DNA from 4 places in the Anaerobacillus sp. 63XJN7_5_ISO-PGPR-S23-430 genome. Region 2 is predicted to be linked to each of the others. Evidence: riboswitches for the same ligand, from Rfam matches in the RefSeq annotation. Region 2 holds a riboswitch; each other region holds the start of a gene.
What was found. A riboswitch is a leader RNA that binds a small molecule or an ion and turns the genes downstream of it on or off. The one in region 2 is predicted to bind S-adenosylmethionine.
Positions count from the first base shown of each region.

Region 1 (5,651 bases), 600 kb from region 2:
GATCATCTCCTGAACGTTGAGTTCCATCATTTCAACCCCTTGCACTTATGTTTTATTTTTTTCGACAATACTCAACAAAGTCCCTTGTCTATTATCTACATCGCTCCCCCCTTTGTAAAGAGTTAATATAGATTTGTAAAGATATTATGCTGAAAACAAATTTATTTCAATAAAGTTTCACCAAGAATACTGTTCCCTTCTCTCTATATAAGATAAACTGATTGGGTGGAGAAACGCTCCACATTTAGAAAGGAGATTATTAATTTGAACGTTTTTAAACAACTTTACTACAGCTTATTTTCCCCTAAGATGATGGCCAGATTCCGTTTTCAAAAGCTAGGCAAGCCAATATTGTACGTGTTTTTACTTATGTTCCTTTCTTCTGTGCCAGTAGGAATTATGACGGCTCTATCCTTTACAAACGCTTATGAGGATCTCAAAACACATATGTCAGATCTACCAGAATTCACTTTAGAGGACGGATCTTTAACAAGTGAACAGTCTGAACCGCTTATTCGACAAAATGATGAAAATACTTTTATTTTTGATGCGACAGACCAGACAAAGCCTGATGATGTTGATCAATATGATTCCGTTATCGCATTCCTAAAAGATCGTGTAATCGTTGTAGATAGCGGTGCTAGACAGGAGTTTAATTACAGTAACTTTAGTTCGATGACTTTCACGAAGCAAGATGTTAATGAGCTAAGTAATAATCTGGACAACCTGCTCCCTATCTTTATTCCGTTACTGATATTCGTTATCTATTTGTTTCAAACCGGCCTTAAGTTTATAGGAGTTACCGTACTAGCTACAATTGGACTACTATTGAGAAGTATTACCGGAAGAAAAGCTTCTTATAAACAACTTTGGGTCTTATCTGTTTATTCAGTAACAATTCCAACGCTCTTCTTTGCGATTATGGCCCTCATTAAAACAGCAGTCCCTTTAGGATTCCTACTTTATTGGATTGTGGCCATCATGCTACTTTATCTTACGATTAAAGAAATCCCGTTACCAAAAAAACGTGTAACGAACGAGCGAGCAAATGATTCAACAGAAGAAAAATTTTGATAATTTACTCAAATCCCTTGCTTTTCACTTTAAAGTGATGTAGATTATGAAAAAAGCGACACAATAAAATTCCATATATTTTCAATTCTTATCAAGAGAAGCAGAGGGACTGGCCCTATGAAGCTTCAGCAACCACCAGATATTTTCTGGTAAGGTGCTAACTCCAGCAAGTTGATTTCAACTTGGAAGATAAGAAGAAGAGCAACCAAAGTCTTCTTCTTATAGAGGGCTTTTTTTATTGCCCTTATTCAATGAAAAGGAGATTGATTATGTCGAATAAACAGTTAGAAACACTACTTGTCCAATTAGGTAATCATTCAGATACTAAAACCGGTGCGGTAAATCCTCCAGTGTACTTCTCCACATCGTATAGCCATGAAGGCATCGGTCAATCCACCGGATTCGATTATTCAAGAACCAAAAACCCGACACGATCCATTTTAGAATCCGCTATATCAGAACTCGAACATGGTGATCAGGGATTTGCTTTTAGTTCCGGAATGGCTGCGATTCAAGCAATCCTTGCCATATTCAAAAGCGGCGACCATATTCTCGTCTCAGATGATTTGTATGGTGGGACTTATCGATTATTTGCCCATGCTGAAAAACATTATGGTATCTCCTTCACATATTTTGATACACAAAGAAATGAACAACTTTCATCACTCCTAACTCACCGTACAAAAGCCATTTTTGTTGAAAATCCATCTAATCCATTAATGAAATTAACAGATCTTGAAAAAATTGCACGGATAACAGAAAACAGGGACCTATTATTTATTGTAGACAATACTTTGTTCACCCCTCTTCTACAAAACCCACTACTGCTTGGGGCGGATATCGTCGTGCATAGTGCCACTAAGTATTTAGGCGGTCATAATGATATTCTCGCAGGGCTTGTGGTTGCAAAAGGTGAGAATATTTGCGCTGAAATCCAACAATACCAAAACGGTGCAGGCGCTGTGCTTTCTCCTTTTGATTCCTGGTTATTAATGAGAGGCATGAAAACCTTGCCACTCAGAATGAAGCAGCATGAAGAGAATGCCAGAAAGGTAACTGAATTTTTAACAAATCATGAAGCAATAACAGACGTTTTTTATCCAGATAAAGGTGGGATGCTTTCTTTCAGATTGCGCTCCGAAGAATGGGTAGATCTCTTTCTTAGAAAATTAACACTTGTCACATTTGCTGAAAGTCTTGGAGGGGTAGAAAGCTTTATCACATATCCTTCAACGCAAACTCATGCTGAGATACCAGAAGACATCAGACTTGAAAAAGGGGTGTGCAATCGACTGCTACGTTTCTCTGTTGGGATTGAAAACATTGATGACTTAATACAAGACCTGAATCAAGCATTGTCCATTTTTAAAGAGGAGGTTGTTCAAATTGACAAATACTGATTATACATTTCAAACAAAACTTCTTCATAACGATCACAAATTTGATAAAGCTACGGGAGCTGTTAGCGTCCCTATCCAACAGGCTTCTACATTTCATCAGATGGATTTTGACCAACCTGGAAAATACGATTACAGTCGTTCAGGCAACCCCACTCGCGAAGCGCTTGAAGAAACAATTGCCAATCTTGAAGGTGGGGTTAAGGGATTTGCGTTTGCTTCTGGGATGGCCGCTATCGCCACCTCGTTTATGCTCCTTTCACAAAACGATCACGTTCTTATATCTGAAGACGTCTACGGTGGGACGTATCGCATGATTCACGACGTTCTCGGGAGATTTGGAATTAAACATACTTTTGTAGACATGACAGATTTAAATGAAGTGGCGAGAGGTATTCAATCCAATACTAAAGTAATCTATATCGAAACGCCTTCTAATCCTTTGCTGAAGGTAACTGACATTCAAGCCGTTGTTAAATTAGCTAAAGCGAATAATTGTTTAACATTTGTCGATAACACCTTTATGACACCTGCTCTACAACGTCCGTTAGACTTCGGAGCCGATATCGTATTGCATAGTGCTACGAAATTCATTTCAGGACATAGCGATGTCGTCGCTGGTCTTGCTGCCGTAAAGAGTGAGGAATTAGCGGAACAGCTTGCATTCCTGCAAAACTCGTTTGGATCGATTTTAAGCGCTCACGATTCCTGGTTAGTTCTCCGTGGCTTAAAAACATTGCATTGTCGGCTAGATCAATCGTCTAGATCTGCGTTTCGTCTTGCGCATGCTCTTACTAAAGAAAAGATAGTAGAAGAAGTCTTTTATCCAGGGCTTTCTTATCACCCTGGTCACTCCACTCATATTTATCAAGCCGCTGGTCCTGGTGCAGTTTTGTCCTTTCGGTTACCTGATGAAAATGCCGTGCGTCTATTCACAAAGCATGTTCAAATTCCTGTTTTCGCGGTAAGTCTTGGTGCCGTAGAATCAATTCTCTCCTATCCAGCTAGAATGTCACATGCTTCTATGCCTCCTATAGAACGAAGAAAACGAGGCATCACAGATGGATTATTGCGATTGTCTGTGGGACTTGAAAATCCTGATGATTTATTAAAAGATTTCAAAAATGGATTTGCAGCTATTAGAAAGCAATACTCCGCTTCCGAAGCGAGTGGTCAACTATGAGTTTCCTTAATAAATTAAAAAACAATATTCTAATCGGTGATGGCGCGATGGGAACACCTCTCTATTCATATGGGGTAGATCAATGTTTTGAAGAGTTAAACCTATCGCATCCAGAGCAAGTATTAAACATACACCGCGCATATGTAGAAGCAGGTTCAGACGTGATACAAACGAACACCTATGGAGCAAACTACAGTAAATTAGCGAGATATGGTCTTGAAGATCTTGTAAAAGAAATGAACACTGAAGCTGTTAAATTAGCTCGACAAGCAGCAAACAAAGCGACTTATGTATTTGGAACGATCGGTGGCATACGAGGAATCAATACTCAAAAGACTTCTCTTGATGAAATCAAACGTAGCTTTAGAGAACAGTTATACTGTCTTCTACTTGAGGGCGTTGACGGGATCTTACTCGAAACTTATTACGATCTTGAAGAAATTTCATCAGTCCTTGGGATTGCTCGAAAACAAACGAACCTCCCCATAATAGCTCAAGTTTCCATGCATGAACCCGGGGTTTTACAAAACGGGACCTCCCTTCCATCTGCTCTTAAACAATTAGAAAAGTCTGGAGCAGATGTGACAGGTGTTAATTGTAGACTAGGGCCATATCACATGATTCAAGCTTTTGAAGAGGTCCCCCTTTCAACTAGTTATCTCTCTGCTTATCCAAATGCAAGTTTACCTGACTATGAGGAGGGACGATTGGTTTACCCCACTGCCCCTGATTATTTTAAACAAAGTGCTGAATCTCTCCGCAAACAAGGTGTTCGATTAATTGGAGGATGTTGTGGTACAACACCAGAACATATTGCTGCTGTTTCAAAAGCTTTAAAGGGAACAAAACCTATTACTCATAAAAAAATAGAAGTAATAGCTAAAGAAGTCACACAAACCGAAAACAACATAGAACGTTTGCCCCACTTGCATGAAATTGCTCAAAAGCAACGTTCTGTTATCGTAGAGCTTGATCCGCCTAAGAAGCTAAATACAAAGAAGTATCTCCAAGGTACGAAGGCCCTACAAGAAGTCGGAGTAGATGCTATTACACTAGCTGATAATTCCCTTGCCTCACCTCGTATTTGCAATACAGCTATGGCATCAACTATTCAGTCACAATTTAATGTTCGCCCTCTCGTGCACATAGCTTGTAGAGACCGGAATATCATCGGATTACAATCGCATATAATGGGGCTTCATACACTGGGAATTAATCAGGTACTCGCTGTTACTGGAGATCCTACAAAAATAGGAGATTTTCCAGGTGCAACTTCTGTATATGACGTATCATCTTTCGACCTTATCCGGTTAATCAAACAATTCAACAACGGGTTATCTTATTCCGGTAAATCACTTGGGATGAAGACTTCCTTTTCGATCGCAGCAGCTTTTAACCCTAATGTTCGCCATCTTGATCGAGCTGTCGCAAGACTTGAGAAAAAACAGCAGTATGGGGCGGATTATTTTATTAGTCAGCCTATCTATAGCGAAGAACAATTAATCGAAGTACATGAAGCTACAAAACATTTAACGTGCCCTATTTACATCGGAATCATGCCGTTAACAAGCTATCGAAATGCCGAATTCCTGCATAATGAAGTACCAGGAATAAAATTATCTGATTCAATACGTAAGCGAATGTCCACAGCCACCGATGCCAGTGAGTCACAAAATGAAGGACTCGCCATCGCAAAGTCCTTAATTGATGCAGCATTCGATTTATTCAATGGCATTTATTTAATAACACCGTTTTTGCGCTACGAATTAACAGTAGAATTAACTCGTTACATTAAAGAAAAAACTCGTATTGAAGAAGAAAGGAAGATTCATAGTGGTCTACCCCTCATTTGAAGATCTACTTAAGAAGAGAATTCTTGTTCTTGATGGAGCCATGGGAACAATGATTCAACAGGCTAATCTTATGCCCGCTGATTTTGGTGGTGAAGATTTCGAAGGCTGCAACGAATACTTATCTTTAACAAGACCAGACCTTAT
Region 1 covers NZ_CM149686.1:2,738,067-2,743,717, forward strand. The annotation lists gene AC0VYJ_RS14480 (Na/Pi cotransporter family protein) at 1-27, opposite strand, end outside; gene AC0VYJ_RS14485 (DUF1189 domain-containing protein) at 265-1,074, shown strand; SAM riboswitch class I at 1,160-1,270, shown strand; gene AC0VYJ_RS14490 (methionine biosynthesis PLP-dependent protein) at 1,344-2,474, shown strand; gene metC (cystathionine beta-lyase) at 2,461-3,654, shown strand; gene AC0VYJ_RS14500 (bifunctional homocysteine S-methyltransferase/methylenetetrahydrofolate reductase) at 3,651-5,507, shown strand; gene metH (methionine synthase) at 5,548-5,651, shown strand, end outside.
Region 1: it holds a riboswitch for S-adenosylmethionine, as region 2 does, so the genes downstream of both, AC0VYJ_RS14490 (methionine biosynthesis PLP-dependent protein) here and AC0VYJ_RS17460 (methionine ABC transporter ATP-binding protein) in region 2, are expected to answer to the same signal.

Region 2 (5,651 bases):
TGAAGATGGAAAACCTTCAACGAACGGGTTCCTTCAAACTTCGAGGTGCCTATAACAAAGTTGCGTCGCTAACGGATATTGAGGCAGCGCGAGGGATTGTTGCTGCATCGGCTGGAAACCATGCTCAGGGAGTGGCGCTTTCTGCTAGAGAGCGTGGAATTAAAGCTAAGATTTATATGCCCGTCCATACACCGACAAGCAAAATTGATGCGACGCGATCTTATGGAGCAGAGGTTGTTCTTGAAGGAGAATCGTATAACGAAGCGTTTAGTGGAGCGGATCGTGAGCGTGTTGAGAAAGGGGCCACATTCGTTCATGCTTTCGATGATCCTGAAGTAATGGCAGGACAGGGAACGGTTGCACTCGAAATGATGCAACAATGTCCTGACTTAGATACGATTCTCGTGCCTGTTGGAGGTGGAGGATTGTTAGCTGGAATGGCGATGGCGATTAAGTCGTTCTTTCCTCACGTGAAAATCATCGGAGTCCAGGCTTCTGAAGCATCTGCGACATGGAATCGATTTAAAGGTACTGGTCCTCTTGTCCTTCAATCTGTCCAATCGATTGCAGACGGTATTTCTGTGAAAGAAGCTGGAAAATTAACTTTTCCAATTATTGAAGAGCTTGTTGATGATATGCTAACCGTGTCAGAAGAAGAAATTGCTGCAGCGATTGTCTTTATGCTTGAGAGACACAAAACGCTTGTAGAAGGTGCGGGTGCTGCATCGATAGCTGCTGTCTTATGCAAGTCAAATCGTTTAGAAGGTAAGAGAATTGGTGTTGTTGTTAGTGGAGGGAATGCGGATCTTGCGAAAATCTCCCTTTATAAACAACTTTCTCAACGAGCGAAAACCATCAGGCGAATAAGCTGATGGTTTTCTAATGGGATTCAAAGTATATATTTTAGATTATTCCGACTTTTTGCTCAGTAATTGACACTCATAAAGTACCATGCTAGAATTCATTTAGCACTTAACCACAGTAAAGTAATAACAACTATATATCTCTTATTCAGAGAGGTGGAGGGACTGGCCCTATGAAGCCCGGCAACCGTCAAACGACTCGTTTGAAAAGGTGCCAATTCCTGCAAAGCGATTGCTTTGAGAAATGAGAGGAAGACATCGATTTATCAAATGCCTTTCTGCTCAAAGCAGAAGGGCATTTTTTTACTTTACTATACAAAGTGATAAGCGAATTAGGCTTCTAAGTGCACAGAAATAAAGAACAAAGGCATGGGACTGAAGTCCTTTTTCAGGTAGCTGATCATGCAAATGCATAAAGGATGTGAGACATGTGATTGAGCTTAAAGGCATTAATAAGACCTTCTTTTCGAAATCCGGGAAGGTGGAAGCCGTTAAGGATGTTAACCTTGAAGTCAAAAAAGGCGAAATATTTGGTGTTATTGGCTACAGTGGTGCTGGGAAAAGTACGCTAATTCGAATGCTTAACCTTCTTGAGAGACCTACTGATGGGACAGTCACAGTAGCTGGTAATAATCTATCTTCTCTTAATGGGAAAGATCTTCGTGCAGCAAGACAGGAAATCGGTATGATTTTCCAGCATTTTAATATTCTCTGGTCAAGAACGGTACGTGATAACATCGCCTTTCCTCTTGAAATATCAGGTGTTCCGAAAGAAAAGAGAATGAAGCGTGTTGATGAATTAATTAACCTTGTTGGACTCGAAGGTAGGGAAGGAGCTTATCCTTCACAGCTAAGTGGTGGACAAAAGCAGCGAGTGGGTATTGCGAGAGCACTTGCTAACAATCCAAAGGTTTTGCTTTGTGATGAAGCTACTTCTGCTTTAGATCCTAAAACGACGGATAGCATTCTAGAACTTCTGACTGAAATTAATCAGAAACTTGGCCTAACGATTGTCCTCATCACGCATGAAATGCACGTCATACGCAAAATTTGCCATCGTGTAGCCGTTATGGAGAATGGACGAGTAGTGGAGAATGGTTCTGTCCTTGAAGTTTTCCACCATCCGCAGGAAGAGATTACGAAAGACTTTGTTAATCAGCTAAGCGAGCCTGAAGAAATGAAGGAATCGATTGCACATCTGGCAACGAGTCAGGATGGAGAACTTGTTCAGTTTACCTTTGTGAAAGGAAAAACAGGTTCACCACTTGTGACAGAGTTGATTCGTGAATTTGATGTGGAAGTCAACATTATTCAAGGGAAGATTTCTCATACACAGGATGGTCCTTATGGAAAACTTTCTGTGTTCCTTAAAGGGGAACCGGCTGTGGTAGAAAAGGCCTTGAATTATGTGCAGGCCCAAGGTGTTAAAGCGGAGGTGATTACGAATGACTGAATCGTTATTTCCTAACGTCAGGTGGGAATCTATGTGGGAAGCCACTCTACAAACAGCGTACATGACGGCAATTTCGGTTCTGGCAACGTTTATTCTCGGAATCCTCCTTGGTTTATTGTTGTTTCTAACAGGTAGAGGGAACATATGGGAAAACAAATTTGTGAATAGTATTATTGCCGGAGTCGTGAACTTATTTCGCTCCATACCATTTATCATTTTGATTATCTTGCTGATCCCTCTTTCGGTTTACATTATAGGGACGATGCTAGGTGCTAATGCTGCCCTTCCAGCCCTTATTGCAGGAGCAGCGCCATTTTATGCGAGGATGGTTGAAATTGCTTTACGTGAAGTAGATAAAGGGGTCATTGAAGCTTCTCAGTCAATGGGAGCATCCAATGGTTCGATTATTTTTAAAGTGCTTCTACCAGAAGCAATGCCAGCCCTTATTTCAGGGATTACTGTGACGGCGATAGCTCTTGTAAGCTACACCGCTATGGCTGGTGTTGTAGGCGCAGGGGGTCTCGGAAACCTAGCTTATCTTGAAGGTTTCCAAAGGAATAATCCTGATGTGACACTTGTTGCAACAGTATTGATATTAGTAATTGTTGCGATTCTTCAGGTTTGTGGAGACATTGCAACACGAGTAATAGACAAAAGATAATGAGGAGAAAAGGAGAGATTATGATGAAAAAGTTTTTATCGCTAATCGTAGTTCTTGCTCTTGCAGTGCTTGCTGCGTGTGGGAATAATGGCGGAAGCAGCGAAGGTTCTGGTGACGGTGAAGATTCGAAGAAAATCGTAGTAGGTGCCTCAAACATCCCCCATGCTGAAATTCTTGAAGAAGCTAAGCCGATGTTAGAGGAAAAAGGAATAGAGCTTGAAATTAAAACATTCCAGGATTATATTCTACCTAATAAGACGCTTGCAAATGGTGAATTAGATGCAAACTATTTCCAAACAATTCCTTATATGGACTTGCAAATGGAAGAAAACGATAATTATGACTTCGTGAATGCTGGAGGCATTCATATCGAGCCAATCGGTGTTTACTCTCAGGATTACAAGAGCTTAGATGAGCTTCCTGATGGTGCTCAGATCATAATGAGTAACTCTGTTTCTGACCATGGACGTATGCTCTCATTACTTGAAGCACAGGGTCTTATCACATTAAAAGAAGGCGTAAAGGCTTCAGATGCAACGGTTGAAGATATTGCTGAAAACCCTAAGAATATTGATTTCAAAACAGATGTTGAGGCTTCACTGCTTCCGCAGATTTACCAGCAAGGTGAAGGTGATGCAGTGATGATCAATACAAACTATGCGATTGATGCAGGACTTAATCCTCAAGAAGATGCCATCGCACTTGAAGATTCAGACTCACCATATGTGAATGTGATTACAGTAAACAAAGGTGACGAAGACAATGAAGCGATCAAGGCGTTAGTAGAAGTTCTTCATTCTGATGAAATTCAGAGTTTTATTGAAGAAGAATACGATGGCGCTGTTGTACCAGTAGACGAATAAGAAAGAAAAAAAGGTTCTCCGCCAAAACGACGGAGGACCTTTTTTTAATTATTTTAATGTTGGAAAACTGGCTTCATCGCTTCTTTTAACGTTTTTGCAGAATGGTGCAATTGGTCTAGCTCGGTTTGATCAAGGTCAAGTTCAATAATTTCACGAATGCCGTTGTTATTTACAATCGCGGGTACGCCAATATACAAATCATCTAAACCATATTCGCCTTCAAGTAACGTAGAGATGGTAAGAATAGAGTTTTCATTTCGAATAATTGCTCTTGTTAACCGTACGAGGCCCATTGCGATACCGTAGTATGTTGCTCCCTTACGATTAATGATATGATAAGCCGCATCGCGAACATTGACGAAAAGCGCATCAAGATCTTCTTTAGCCTCTGGTTTATCTTTAATAAGAGACATGATTGGTCGACTACCGATTGTAGCATGACTCCAGACAGGAAGTTCAGTATCACCATGTTCCCCGAGAATATAGCCATGTACATTTCTAGAATCTACATTAAAATAGTCGCTCAGTAAATAACGGAATCGAGCCGTATCGAGAATCGTACCTGAGCCGATAACCCGTTCTTTAGGCAAGCCTGAGAACTTCCAAGTCGCATAAGTAAGCACATCTACAGGATTCGTTGCAACGATAAAAATACCATCAAATCCACTTTCCATAACGCTTGAAACGATTGTTTTAAAGATCGCAGTGTTTTTATCAATAAGGTCTAAGCGTGTTTCACCTGGTGCCTGATTTGCGCCCGCTGCGATCACGACAATATCTGCGCCTTTGCAATCGGGATAGTCGCCAGCCCAAATTTTCATTGGAGCGCCAAAAGGAAGGCCGTGATTTAAGTCTCTTGCTTCCCCTTCGGCTTTTTCTTTATTTACGTCGATTAGTACAAGTTCGTTTACTAGTTCTTGATTCAATAACGAGAAGGCATAGCTTGTCCCTACAAATCCAGTGCCAATTAATGCTACGCGCGTTGTTTTTCCTTCATACATCATCTTCACCTCTGCTAGTAGATATTGTCTTCATAAGCATCATAACGTATCCGTTTACTTATTAGTGTGACATACATCACATGTAAACGCACTCATCCAAAAACAATTTAAAGAAAATGATGGATAGCTTTGTTACCCAATTCTCATACTAGTACGGATGATATTGAATAAAGGAGGCCTGTGTCTTGAAACAGGAACAGGAATTTAACAACTTTGCAGAAGCGGCGCTACATGATTATAAAGAAGGATTAGGAATGTTTACAGAGAAGATGCCGCAGTTAGCTAAGAAGTATTCGGCATTTACTGAAGCGTGTTTTAAAGATGGGGAAGTGAGTCAAAAGGAGAAACAAATGATTGCGCTCGGTATATCTATTTTTTCACAAGATGAATATTGCATTATCTACCATACGAAAGGTTGTCTTGATCAAGGATGTTCTGAACAAGAAATACTTGAAACGGTAGGAGTGACAGCTGCATTTGGTGGTGGCGCAGCGATGAGCCAGGCCGTTACTCTCGTACAGGAATGTATGAAAGATTTGAACCAACCGAAGCATTAATGAATTCGTGTTTCTACTATTTAAATAGTGTATTGTGTCGAAGGACTGAAATAGGGTGGATATGGGAGGAAAAGTAAGAATGGATGTTTTTTAACTATTCAGAACTTCTTTCACCACTCCGGAACCCCCCTCAGCCCTTAAAATGCTGTTTGTAGCTACTAATGTAACGTGGTAAAGTAATTTTTGTAAGTAAAACGATATTGAAAGGATTGATTCATTATTAGCCCCATGCGGTTAAACCACACACCTGAAA
Region 2 covers NZ_CM149686.1:3,337,060-3,342,710, reverse strand. The annotation lists gene ilvA (threonine ammonia-lyase) at 1-872, shown strand, start outside; SAM riboswitch class I at 1,005-1,114, shown strand; gene AC0VYJ_RS17460 (methionine ABC transporter ATP-binding protein) at 1,294-2,316, shown strand; gene AC0VYJ_RS17455 (methionine ABC transporter permease) at 2,309-2,977, shown strand; gene AC0VYJ_RS17450 (MetQ/NlpA family ABC transporter substrate-binding protein) at 3,001-3,840, shown strand; gene AC0VYJ_RS17445 (L-lactate dehydrogenase) at 3,894-4,844, opposite strand; gene AC0VYJ_RS17440 (carboxymuconolactone decarboxylase family protein) at 5,096-5,398, shown strand; gene AC0VYJ_RS17435 (YuzK family famiily protein) at 5,627-5,651, shown strand, end outside.

Region 3 (5,651 bases), 370 kb from region 2:
AAGGGCACTCGTTGCCTCATCGCACAGTAGCACTTCAGGTTCATGAGCAAGCGCACGGGCAATCGCCACACGCTGCTTCTGACCACCTGATAGCTGGGAAGGATAAGCATCCCGCTTATCCGATAACCCAACGATACCTAAATATTTATCAACTCGCGCTTCAATCTCTTTTTTACGAAGACCCGTAAGCTTCAGCGGAATGGCAATGTTTTGATACACAGTGCCTGTTTTCAATAAATTAAAAGACTGAAAAATCATCCCGATGCGCTGTCTTGTTTTTTGAAGCTTTCCAGTAGACAAAGAAGTGAGCTCAATGTCATTGATAAATACCTTTCCATCTGTCGGTCGCTCCAGAAGATTCACCATTCGGACAAGCGTGCTCTTTCCAGCACCACTATAACCGATGACGCCATAGATGCTTCCTTTCTCAACTTCTATGGAAACATCATCAACCGCCTTCGTAATCGTCTCACCGCTTTTATACGTTTTCGTTATATTTTCTAATCGAATCATCGTGCTCACTCCTCTTTCGAATTACCAGGATGCAACAACAGAACCGTTAAATTCGTCCTGGATAAATTGCTTCACTTCATCTGATTGATAGTAGTTCACTAGCTTTTGAATACGTTCATCATCTTTGTTCTCTGTTTGTGTTGCAATCACGTTCACCCACGGGGAATCTTCGGGTTCCATTTCAAGAGAATCTTCTTTCGGTACGCGTCCACTTTCCATTGCAAAGTTCGTATTAATTGCTGCAATCGCAAGCTCACCAAGCTGTCTTGGAATTTGTGAAGCTTCTAATGGAACAAATTCGAGATTATAAGGGTTCTTCTCAATATCTTTGATCGTTGCTTTAACACCAACGCCATCTTTCAACTCAATAATGCCAGCTTGCTCAAACAACATTAGCGCTCTAGGTTCACCTGTTGAATGGTTAGGCAAGCCAACTTTGTCGCCTTCTTGCAATTCATCAAGACTCTTATATTTGTCAGAATAAATTCCCATTGGGAAAGTAATCGTAGTTGCTACCTTGGAAAGCTCGAGTCCTCTTTCTTTTACATAATCATTCAAATAAGGTTCATGCTGAAATACGTTCGCATCCAATTCCCCTTCATCAAGGGCTGTATTTGGCATCACATAATCATTAAACGCAATCACTTCAATTTCAAACCCGTCTTCCGCTGCGATTTCCTTCACCTTGTTCATCACATCTTCATGCGGACCAGCCGTTACCCCTACCTTCAGTGGGCCATCTTCTGAATCTCCAGAAGCCTCATTTCCAGAACAACCTGCCAAAAAGACTAAAATAAGTGCACCTAATAAATACAATGATTTCTTCATTTCTCAATCTCCTTTAAAGTTCATATAGTAATGTAAAGCGTTTTAGCGCTAAAATATAAAAGCGCAAAAGTGCTTCGATCTGCTAAAATCCCCTCCCAATAAAAAAACTCCCTCTGTAAAGTACAGAGAGAGTTGTATCATTTCATCATTATCAGCAGCGCTGAACTCTCTCTCATCTTTCAAACGATTGCTCGTCTGCTGGAATTAGCACCTTTCTCACGAACTGAGATGGTTGCTGGGCGTCACAGGGCCAGTCCCTCTGCCACTCTTGATAAGAGTTTTCAATATTATTTAACTATTTTCAATAGTATAGTATCTTTCTCGAAGGGCGTCAAGGGAAGATCTCAAAAAGTGCCTGTCACCGCCCGCTATTTGTCGAAAGATTTCTTATTGTCTTCCTTCTAGGTAATTGTCGAACCAGTTTCCTAGATGCTTAAGTCGTTCCACTCGTAGTTCTGGATGACCGCTTCTTGATAAATTATGATCAGAATCTGGGAATCTTACAAACATCGTTTCCTTCCCACGATGCTTTAAAGCCACATATAACTGTTCTCCTTGCTCTATAGGGCACCTGTAATCATTTTCGCTATGAAGAATTAAAAGTGGGGTTTCGATTTGGTCCACATACTTAAGCGGTGAATGATGCCATAGCTTAGCAGGGTTTTCATCTAAATCACTTCCAACTTCCCACTTTGTGAAAAAGTATCCGATGTCACTAACGCCATAGAAACTCTGCCAATTCGAAATGGAGCGCTGGGTAACCGCTGCTTTGAATCGATCGGTTTTCCCAACAATCCAGTTCGTCATAAAGCCACCGTAGCTTCCTCCCGTCACGAAAAGTTGAGCTTCATCAATAAAGGAATACTTGTTCAAAGCGGCATCAACACCCGCCATCAAATCCTCATAATCACCCCCACCATAATCTCCTCGGCAACCATTCACAAACTCTTGTCCATATCCCTGACTACCACGTGGATTCGTATAAAGGACAACATATCCTTTTGCTGCAAGAAGCTGAAATTCGTGCATAAATGAATTACCATACATCATATGTGGTCCACCGTGAATTTCAAGAATAAGGGGATGTTCCTGATCTTCCTTAAAATCCTTTGGCTTCATGAGCCAGCCCTGAATCTCCAAACCGTCTTTCCCAGCGTATGTAAACATTTCTGGTGTCGAGAGATCCAGGCATTCGAGAACGTCAGCATTTGATTGAGACAAACACAGTTCATTTACCCGATCTCCATGAAACGAAAGCGTATAAATATCGCCAATGTTAAGTGGATCGCTAATTGCAACAGCCGCTTCATTCGCGCCTGGCAAGTAGTGAAATGCATAATGGTGCCTGTCACCACCCGCTATTTGTCGAACCGTGCAATCTTCTCCGACGAAATAAACACCAGTGTTTCCTTCTTTACTAGCAAGGAAATAGAGTCCATCTCCATTTTGGCTCCACATCGCACCAGGAGAAGCGCCTCCCCAGTGCATATCTGAAATCAATACATCCGAACACTCTAAATCAACCTCCTCTGTTAAACAAGTAAACTCTTTCTTCGCTATGTCAACAGTCCAGATTTTATTCAACGTAGCTCCTTCATGCTCAAAGTTATGCCCAATGAATGAGAGCTTCTTCCCATCTGGTGACCAGTTCGGTGTGCTAAAGCTCCCACCCTCACGATTTAACTGATCAGGCTCTGATCCTTCATTCAGACCCTGAATAAAGATGTCGGCTCGCATGTAGGACCCCTGTTCTTCATATCGATCTCTCACATATACAATGGATTGTCCATCCGGTGACCAGTTAGGGCTAGAATGATTAAATGGTGCATCTGTTAGCCATTCTATTCTCTTTTCACCTGAGGTTACCTCGATCAAGACAACTTGCATATGGTGATTGTCAAGCAAACCACTGCTGTCTGCTTTATAGCGTAAGTCAGTCACAACGAGAGGCTTACGTCCTTCTTCTTTCTCTTTTGTATCCTTACTTAAAACAAGTAGCGAAGAACCATCGGGTTTCCAAACAGGAGCGGAAACACCACTTTTAAAATCAGATAGTTGTCGCGCTTCGCCACCATCAGTTGAGATAAGCCATATTTGATTTTCTCCTGATCGATTCGAAACGAAAGCAATCGTCTTCCCATCAGGCGACCAGCGCGGAGAGTGATCTTTTTTCTCCCCAGAAGCATATGTCCAATCATGCTCAATTTCAGTATCGCGATTTACTATGACTAAATTTGAAGTATATTCTTTGTTCTCATTTATTACTTTCTTTACATAAACAACGTAGCTCCCATCCGGTGAAAGTTGGGGATCACCAACAAAAGTAAAATCATAAAGGCTTTCTTCCAATTTCTTTTGTTTCTTGGCACTTCCAATTTCTATTTCCATCATCCACACTCCCTTTCTACATCTTCTCTACTTCCATTGAATAGGAAAAAACTCCTGCAGAGGGAACAAATCTCCTTCTAAATCCATCTCTAATTTTGATTCTAACCATCTCTTCTAGAATAAAGATCACTTCATCCAGTTTGTTTAAAAGGAGGAAACAACCAAAATACACATTTTTTTCAAGCCAAATCCAAAAAACAAGAACATACATTCTCTTTATTACTCTTATTCCCCGAACTTCCGCTCACTTTCATAGCAATTTCACATCGGTTCCCTGCAATATATCTCATTTTGGTATTTGAATCATCTCATTGTGAGATGTATAATAAAATTAACAAATTGAAAGCGGTTACCAAACAGGAATTGCCGCTTAAAATACAGGGAGGATTTACAATGAGCCAGCAAGCACGAAACCAATTTATTGATCTTTTGTGCGACAAAACGACAATGAACAGAGAAGAAGTTCTGAGAATGTCTGATGCGGAAGTAGAATATTTTCACTGGCTCTACTTTGATGACTCACCAGCGGACTTAATGATGTAATAAATATTTACAGCCCCTGCGGTAACTCCGCAGGGGCTGTTTTAATAGAAAGAATGCGATGTGTCTTTGTTGAGAAAACAGATGTATTTAATAGGGGTCAGGTACGTCACCGGTAACGCACCTGACCCCTTACCTATCTTCACCCCTCCATCGCAGCCACAAAATCCCCATCCTTCTCCTCAAGCAGTTGCCTCGCTCGATCCGCATCAACTCTCCGCAAAATCATCAGCACCGCTACCCGCGCATCACCTTCTGCCTGTTCACTGTAGCGTTCAGCTTCTGCTTCACTCACTCTCGTTAACTCCTGAATAATCGAAACTGTTCGCTTCCGTAGCTTTTCATTCGATGCTTGAACGTTCACCATTAAATTACGATAGACCTTCCCAAGCTTGATCATCGATGCTGTCGTAATCATATTTAATACCATCTTCTGTGCTGTTCCTGCTTTTAGTCGAGTTGAACCTGTCACCACTTCGGGACCTACTGGTAATTCAATCGGATATGTAACCATTTTTGAAAGCGATGCGCCTGTATTACACGAAATCCCTGCTGTCACTACACCCATTTTATTCGCTTCTTCGATAGCGCCAAGCACATAAGGGGTTCTTCCGCTTGAAGCAATACCGATAACCAAATCGTGTGCACTTACATGCTTCCTTATATCCTCTCCCCCCGTTTCCCGACTATCTTCGGCCCCCTCGATTGGATACCTGAGCGCTCGGTCTCCTCCAGCAATTACCCCATTCACTAGGTCAGCCGCAACACCAAATGTCGGCGGGCACTCAGAAGCATCTAACACGCCGAGACGCCCGCTCGTACCAGCTCCAAAATAAAAGAGCTTTCCGCCTTTTTTCATCACAGCAATAGCTTGACCAACCACTTTCTCAATCTCGGGAAGGGCGGTTTTTACAATTCCGGCTACGCTCCCATCCTCTTCGTTCATCAGTTCGATTATTTGAAGCGTTGAAAATTGGTGCAGATTTTCCGATTTAGCATTTCGCATTTCTGTCTTCATCTCATTCACATCTGTCAACGTCATCTCTCCCCTAGTTTAGCCGTCCATTACGTGATGAGACGACATCAGATTTACTTTTCGTTCGTCTACGATCGGTACGCCACAACAAAGCAGTGCACAAATGCATGCCCCTACAGCTGGAGATAAGTTAGGGTAATACACATCGCTTACCCCTCTTGTTTTCAATTCTTCAAGAAACCCATTTCGAAAGAAGGAGGATTGCATTAGCCCTCCGCAAATCACAAGTTGATTGCCCCTAATCTCGATAGCACGAACTAATTCACTCAAACTTTCACAAGCTCTCTGAACGATCTTCAACGCCGTTTGATTTTGTCGCTCAGCAAGCTCGATGACGTTCTCAGCA
Region 3 covers NZ_CM149686.1:3,711,312-3,716,962, forward strand. The annotation lists gene AC0VYJ_RS19250 (methionine ABC transporter ATP-binding protein) at 1-513, opposite strand, end outside; gene AC0VYJ_RS19255 (MetQ/NlpA family ABC transporter substrate-binding protein) at 535-1,341, opposite strand; SAM riboswitch class I at 1,511-1,619, opposite strand; gene AC0VYJ_RS19260 (alpha/beta hydrolase family protein) at 1,729-3,729, opposite strand; gene AC0VYJ_RS19265 (BH0509 family protein) at 4,123-4,272, shown strand; gene murQ (N-acetylmuramic acid 6-phosphate etherase) at 4,412-5,311, opposite strand; gene AC0VYJ_RS19275 (N-acetylglucosamine kinase) at 5,324-5,651, opposite strand, start outside.
Region 3: it holds a riboswitch for S-adenosylmethionine, as region 2 does, so the genes downstream of both, AC0VYJ_RS19255 (MetQ/NlpA family ABC transporter substrate-binding protein) here and AC0VYJ_RS17460 (methionine ABC transporter ATP-binding protein) in region 2, are expected to answer to the same signal.

Region 4 (5,651 bases), 740 kb from region 2:
CATCATAGCCGTTGCCGTGTTTGAGATCCACATTGATAAAAAGCCTGTTGCAATCATAAAGCCAAGTACAATTCTCTCTGTACTTGTTCCTATTGCTGATATAATGAAAAGAGCAATTCGTTTATGTAAATGCCACTTCTGCATTGTAAGCGCGATCAAAAAACCACCCATAAATAGAAAAATGGTGTTATCGCCATAAGCTGATGCTGTTAAATCACCTTTTAGTCCGCCCGTTAGTGGAAATAAAATTAATGGTAAAAGAGACGTCGCCGGTATCGGAATGGCTTCTGTAATCCACCACGTTGCAATCCACGCCGTACTTGCTAAGATGGCCAAACCTGCTTCTGAAAGACCATTTGGATTAAAAAACAACATTATGCTAAGAAAAAGGACCGGTCCGAGGATTAACCCCGTCAGTTTCCTTTTATCATAAGCAGGATCTGGTCCAGATGCATAACCTGGATTTTTTTGAGAACTTTTTGAAGGGATTTCCGGCGTGTGTGAAGAAGCGAATGTTAAGAGATCTTTTGCTCGATCATGTTCTTTCCATAATTGGTTCCAAAGGTGTTGTTCCATAGTCATACCTCCTATCGTTCATTAAACTATAGTGTAGAATTCGCTCGCCACATCTGTCAATAAATTCACAATTTTGGTACTTTATTACTCTCTTTCGAGAAAGGACTTTTGATTCGTTTTTCCATTTCCATACAAGTAATTCATTTCAAACCCCCTTAAATTTCCATTTGGGGCGAAAATTATAAGTTGATGATATGTTTTTTTATAATTCAAAATAAATAAACTCAATGATTAAATGTAAGAATAGATACACAATCCACAACAAGTTGCTCAAAATCGATCCAGGGGGTATATGATGAGAAAGATACAACAGACTACTATTAATTCGGTTGTGAAATACGGACAAACAAAGCTTCCAAAATCAGCTAATACAGAATGTCCAGAATGCGGAAACGATGCTTCATTTCAACTGAAGTTCGATTATCAAATTAATCAGGCTGTGTTCTCCACGCTTTCTCGCTGCTCTATTTGTAAAGAAGCTGTACTTTTTATACTCATTAAAACGTCCCATAATGATCGCGGAGAAGAAGTTGAGCTATTCGTGCATCAAACCTCTTTTACACGAGAGCCGCTCGGCAGACTGACTAGCACAGCTAGATTACCCGATGACCTTGAGCGTGTTTATCGCTCAGCAGTGAATGTACATAACATGAAGGATTGGACTGCAACGGCTGTAATGGCTAATCGTGTTCTTGAGAGCATTACAGGTAGTTTTCTATCTGAAAATGAGCTAGGACAGCCACTTTCTAAACAGCTAGAAACACTTGCTAAGCAGATTGATTTAGAAGAACCAATTGTAAAACTAGGACACCTACTAGGCAAAGGTAGTAATTTAAATAACCTGCTTTGTCTTGAGAAAGCTACAAGTGAAGAAACGGCCAACTTAATTATCGACTTACTAGATTCACTTATTGAATACTTGTACATTCTTCCTCAACGAATTGTGCATCTTCAAAAACAAATCGAAGGATAATAAAAAAAAGCAGGTAGCTCAAATTGAGCTACCTGCTTTTTAAATGCTCATATCAAATTTTAATTCAAGATTCTGTTTACTATCACTTTAGCCCTTTTTCGAAAAAGAGGGATAGTTGATGAAAATCGCAATAATTCCTGCAATAGCAATGAGGATTGGATAAATTGAATACGGTAGTAGAGCGAGTGGCGAAATCGACGCAAGACCTGCTACTGCAAGCACCTGTGCCCCATATGGGAGCATGCCCTGTATACTACCTGAGAAAATATCAAGAATACTAGCAGACTTTCGTGGGTCTACCCCATATTCTTCGGAAATGTTTTTCGCAAGTGGCCCCCCCATTATGATCGAAATGGTGTTGTTAGCTGTTGATAAATCAAGCACGCTTGCGAGACCGGCGATACCAAACTCTGCTCCTCTACGAGAAGTTACTTTGCTCAGGATTTTGTCCAATACGTATTGTATTCCTCCGTTATGCTTAATGACTTCAATCATCCCTCCGATGACGAGAGCAATCATGGCAAGGTCTTCCATCCCTTTTATGCCCTCTGTAACCGTGGAGATCAGTCCACTCATTCCAAATGTTCCGTTATATAAACCTACAATCCCAGCAAATAAGGTACCACTTACAAGTACAATAAGAACATTAACACCAGCGATCGCTGCGATCAGTACACCTAAATAAGGGATAATTGTAACGAAATCAAATGCGTGTTCTCCTCCAACCGTTGCTTGCTCTCCCATCGTTAAAGCACCATATACAATGGCTGTTACGATAGCAGCTGGCAAGACTATAAAAAAGTTTACTTTGAATTTATCTTTCATTTGCGTATTTTGTGTGCGTACTGCCGCAATTGTAGTATCTGAAATCATAGAAAGATTGTCACCAAACATTGCCCCACCTATGACCGCTGATAAAGCCAGTGCCGGGGCAACTCCGGTTTGCTCTGCAATTCCAATTCCAATGGGAGCAAGTGCTACAATCGTTCCCATCGATGTACCCATCGAAATAGAAATAAAACAGCCAATGACAAATAAACCTACGATTAAAAGATTAGCTGGTAGAATCGATATACCTAAATTAACAATCGAATCTACTGCTCCAATTTTTTCAGCTGTTCCGGCAAACGCCCCAGCCAGTAAAAAGACCAAAATCATTAATATGATATTCGTATTACCTGCTCCACGACAAAACACTTCCACTTTTTTCATAAAGCTTTCTTTTCGATTCATCGAAAGAGCTACGCCCGCCGCAATTAGAGAAGCGAGAATAACAGGCATACTATAAAAGTCCTTTGTTATGATAGCTGTACCAATAAAAAGCACAATAAATATTCCAAGGGGAAGTAAAGCCAGGCCGTTCCCCTTTATTTCTTTCTCCATTATTCATGTCTCCTTCATCTTTTATTCTGTCTCAATAAAAAAAGCCCACTTCAAGAGAAGAAGGCTTTTGCACTTATCTCTCAAGATTTCTCTTGCTGGAAGCAGCACCTTTCTGATGATCAGAGGTTGCTGAAGCTTCTTTGGGCCAGGTCCCTCCACTTCTCTTAATAAGAAATATACAATTATCAATGAGCGCATGCTTCATTTTACTTTTTCATAACGAGCTTTACTTTATCACGCATTATTCTGATGAGTCAACTTTGATTAACTGCATCAAAATAAACTCCTCATCCTTAAAGGAGTTTACCTGATTAACTAGTCTGGTTCAAGCTTTGTATGACTACCAATTTTTGCAATAGATCAATCTTTATTTTCCCAAAAACCGCTCAATATCCTTCATAATCGATTCCGGTTTTTCTTCTGGTAGAAGGTGACCGGTTTTTTCATAGATGATCAGTTTAGCATTGGGGAGATCGTTACTGAGACGCTTCCCAATTTTCAACGGCACAACTCTGTCATTTTCTCCCCATATTAGTAGGCTAGGTGTATGAATTTGATTTAGTTCAGCTTCTGACAAATCTCCTTCGCGATCTCGAATCATCCTAACTAATGACCGAAAGATACCCTCATTGAAGAAAGGTTGGATATATCCATCCATCATTTCTTCATCGATAAGGGAAGGATCATAAACACAATTAAGCAAATTTCCTCTGACACCTTTTCGATAAAGCCACCTTTTCAAGTATACCGAGAAAAAAGGTAAATACGATGTATACACTAGACTCTGTTTAGCCTTTTCAAGATATCCTGAACTGCACAGTAAAATATTCTTACTAACGAGATCATCTTTCATAGCCGAGGCTCTCATTGCTACTTGCCCACCCATAGAATGGCCGATCATAACAGTATGATCAATTGAAAGTCTTTCTAAAAGTTCAACCACCACTTCCGCATAATTATGATAAGAGTGGACAAAACGATTAGACTTTTCACTTTTTCCGAACGGAGGAAGATCAATGGCAACAACAGTATATGCCTTTGTTAATAATGGTATCAATCTTCTGAAGCTGAAGCTCGACGATAGAAAACCGTGAAGAAGCGTTAATACTGGCCGATCGACGGCTGTGTCATTTCTATAGTATTCATAGTGAATATCAATTCCTTTGATCTTTTCCGTATTTTGTTTAAGATTTTGAGCTAATAGCATCTTTCATCTCACTCCGGATTTTGAATTCATCTGATCTGATTTACTCTTCGTTTCTAACCAGAAAGGATAGTCTCACTTATTCAGGTTTGACTTTATACTTATTTTACCCCAATCCTGAAATGAAAAACTTTTTTTACAACCGAGAGGATACTCCATTTTTTTCATTCTAACTCTACGTGCACAAGGTCCAGCAGCTTTATCGTTGTCCTTTTTTCATTATGGTCAATAATACGCAGTTCTTTCGTAAGTGGATCTACATAGTGCACATATCCAAAGAGAGTTTTCATTTCTCCTCCACTAAAATATTGAAAACAAAGCGAGTTGTGAATGGCCATTGCTTCACATATCGTTTCATTCATTTTCGCCATTTTTTGTTCATCAAGTACCGGCTTTTCACTTCTTTTTTCTTCGGTTTTCCAATCTCTTAGCTCTTTCACATGCTCAGGTAACATCATTGATGTCCATTTTATATTTCCGCGATCACGAATCACGCTTCTTCCCCCTTCTATGCTTTATGACCACCCACAAGTTTACTTCTATGCAGTGCCGTACCGGCCTTTGTGTATGAAACGGCACGAAGCAGCGCATCTGAGCCATATTTCTCCCGGATCGAATCCATCACATATCCGAGATCCCGCTGCTTTGGGCGTGACGCATTAAATAAGTCCAACTGCACTTCTTCATCATTGCAAATATTTGAAAGGGTAATGGAAATCTTACGAACCGTTTTTCTTTCAAAAAACTCCTCAAATAACTGAAGACATACATTGTATATTTCGAGCGTAATAGCAGTCGGGCTGTGGATACTCCTTGAACGGTGAAAGCCACCCCCGCCTTCTTCTTTGCTATAACCAATCCCAAGGCTAATCGTACGCCCTGCCTTCCGGGCTTTTCTCGCACGTCTTGCAACTTCTTCACTCATCTCAAGAATGACGTGTTGAATGTCTTTTTCGTCATGGTAATCTCGTAACAAAATTTGGCTTTTCCCATAGCTAATCTGTCCCTGCATAATCGGCGCACCCATTTCAGAAAGATCGATGCCCCACGCATGATGATAGAGCTGATTTCCCATAATACCGAATTTTTCTTCTAGTAGATGTAGCGGGTAATGCGCAAGCTGCTTTACATTCATAATCCCCATGCGATTTAACGTTCGCTCGACACGCGATCCAATACCCCACATTTGACTTAGCGGGGAAAGCGGCCAGAGTTTTTTAGGAATATCTTCATAAGTCCATTCTGCAATCCCTTTTTCTTTCGCTTCCAGATCAAGACAAAGCTTTGCCATTAAAAGATTTGGCCCGATCCCTATGGCGCATGGTAATCCGAATGTCTCTCTTATTTCATTTTTGATCTTGTGAGCTACTTCAAATTTGTTTCCCCAAAGTCGTTCTGTCCCATCAACCTGCAAAAACGATTCATCAACGCTATACGTATGGATACATTCTGATGGTACATAACGATGAAAAAGCCTCGTTATTTCCATTGATTGTTTCAAATATGAAGACATTC
Region 4 covers NZ_CM149686.1:2,592,724-2,598,374, forward strand. The annotation lists gene AC0VYJ_RS13685 (SLC13 family permease) at 1-576, opposite strand, end outside; gene AC0VYJ_RS13690 (hypothetical protein) at 872-1,549, shown strand; gene AC0VYJ_RS13695 (Na+/H+ antiporter NhaC family protein) at 1,637-2,932, opposite strand; SAM riboswitch class I at 3,003-3,106, opposite strand; gene AC0VYJ_RS13700 (alpha/beta fold hydrolase) at 3,300-4,139, opposite strand; gene AC0VYJ_RS13705 (YolD-like family protein) at 4,301-4,630, opposite strand; gene AC0VYJ_RS13710 (Y-family DNA polymerase) at 4,645-5,651, opposite strand, start outside.
Region 4: it holds a riboswitch for S-adenosylmethionine, as region 2 does, so the genes downstream of both, AC0VYJ_RS13695 (Na+/H+ antiporter NhaC family protein) here and AC0VYJ_RS17460 (methionine ABC transporter ATP-binding protein) in region 2, are expected to answer to the same signal.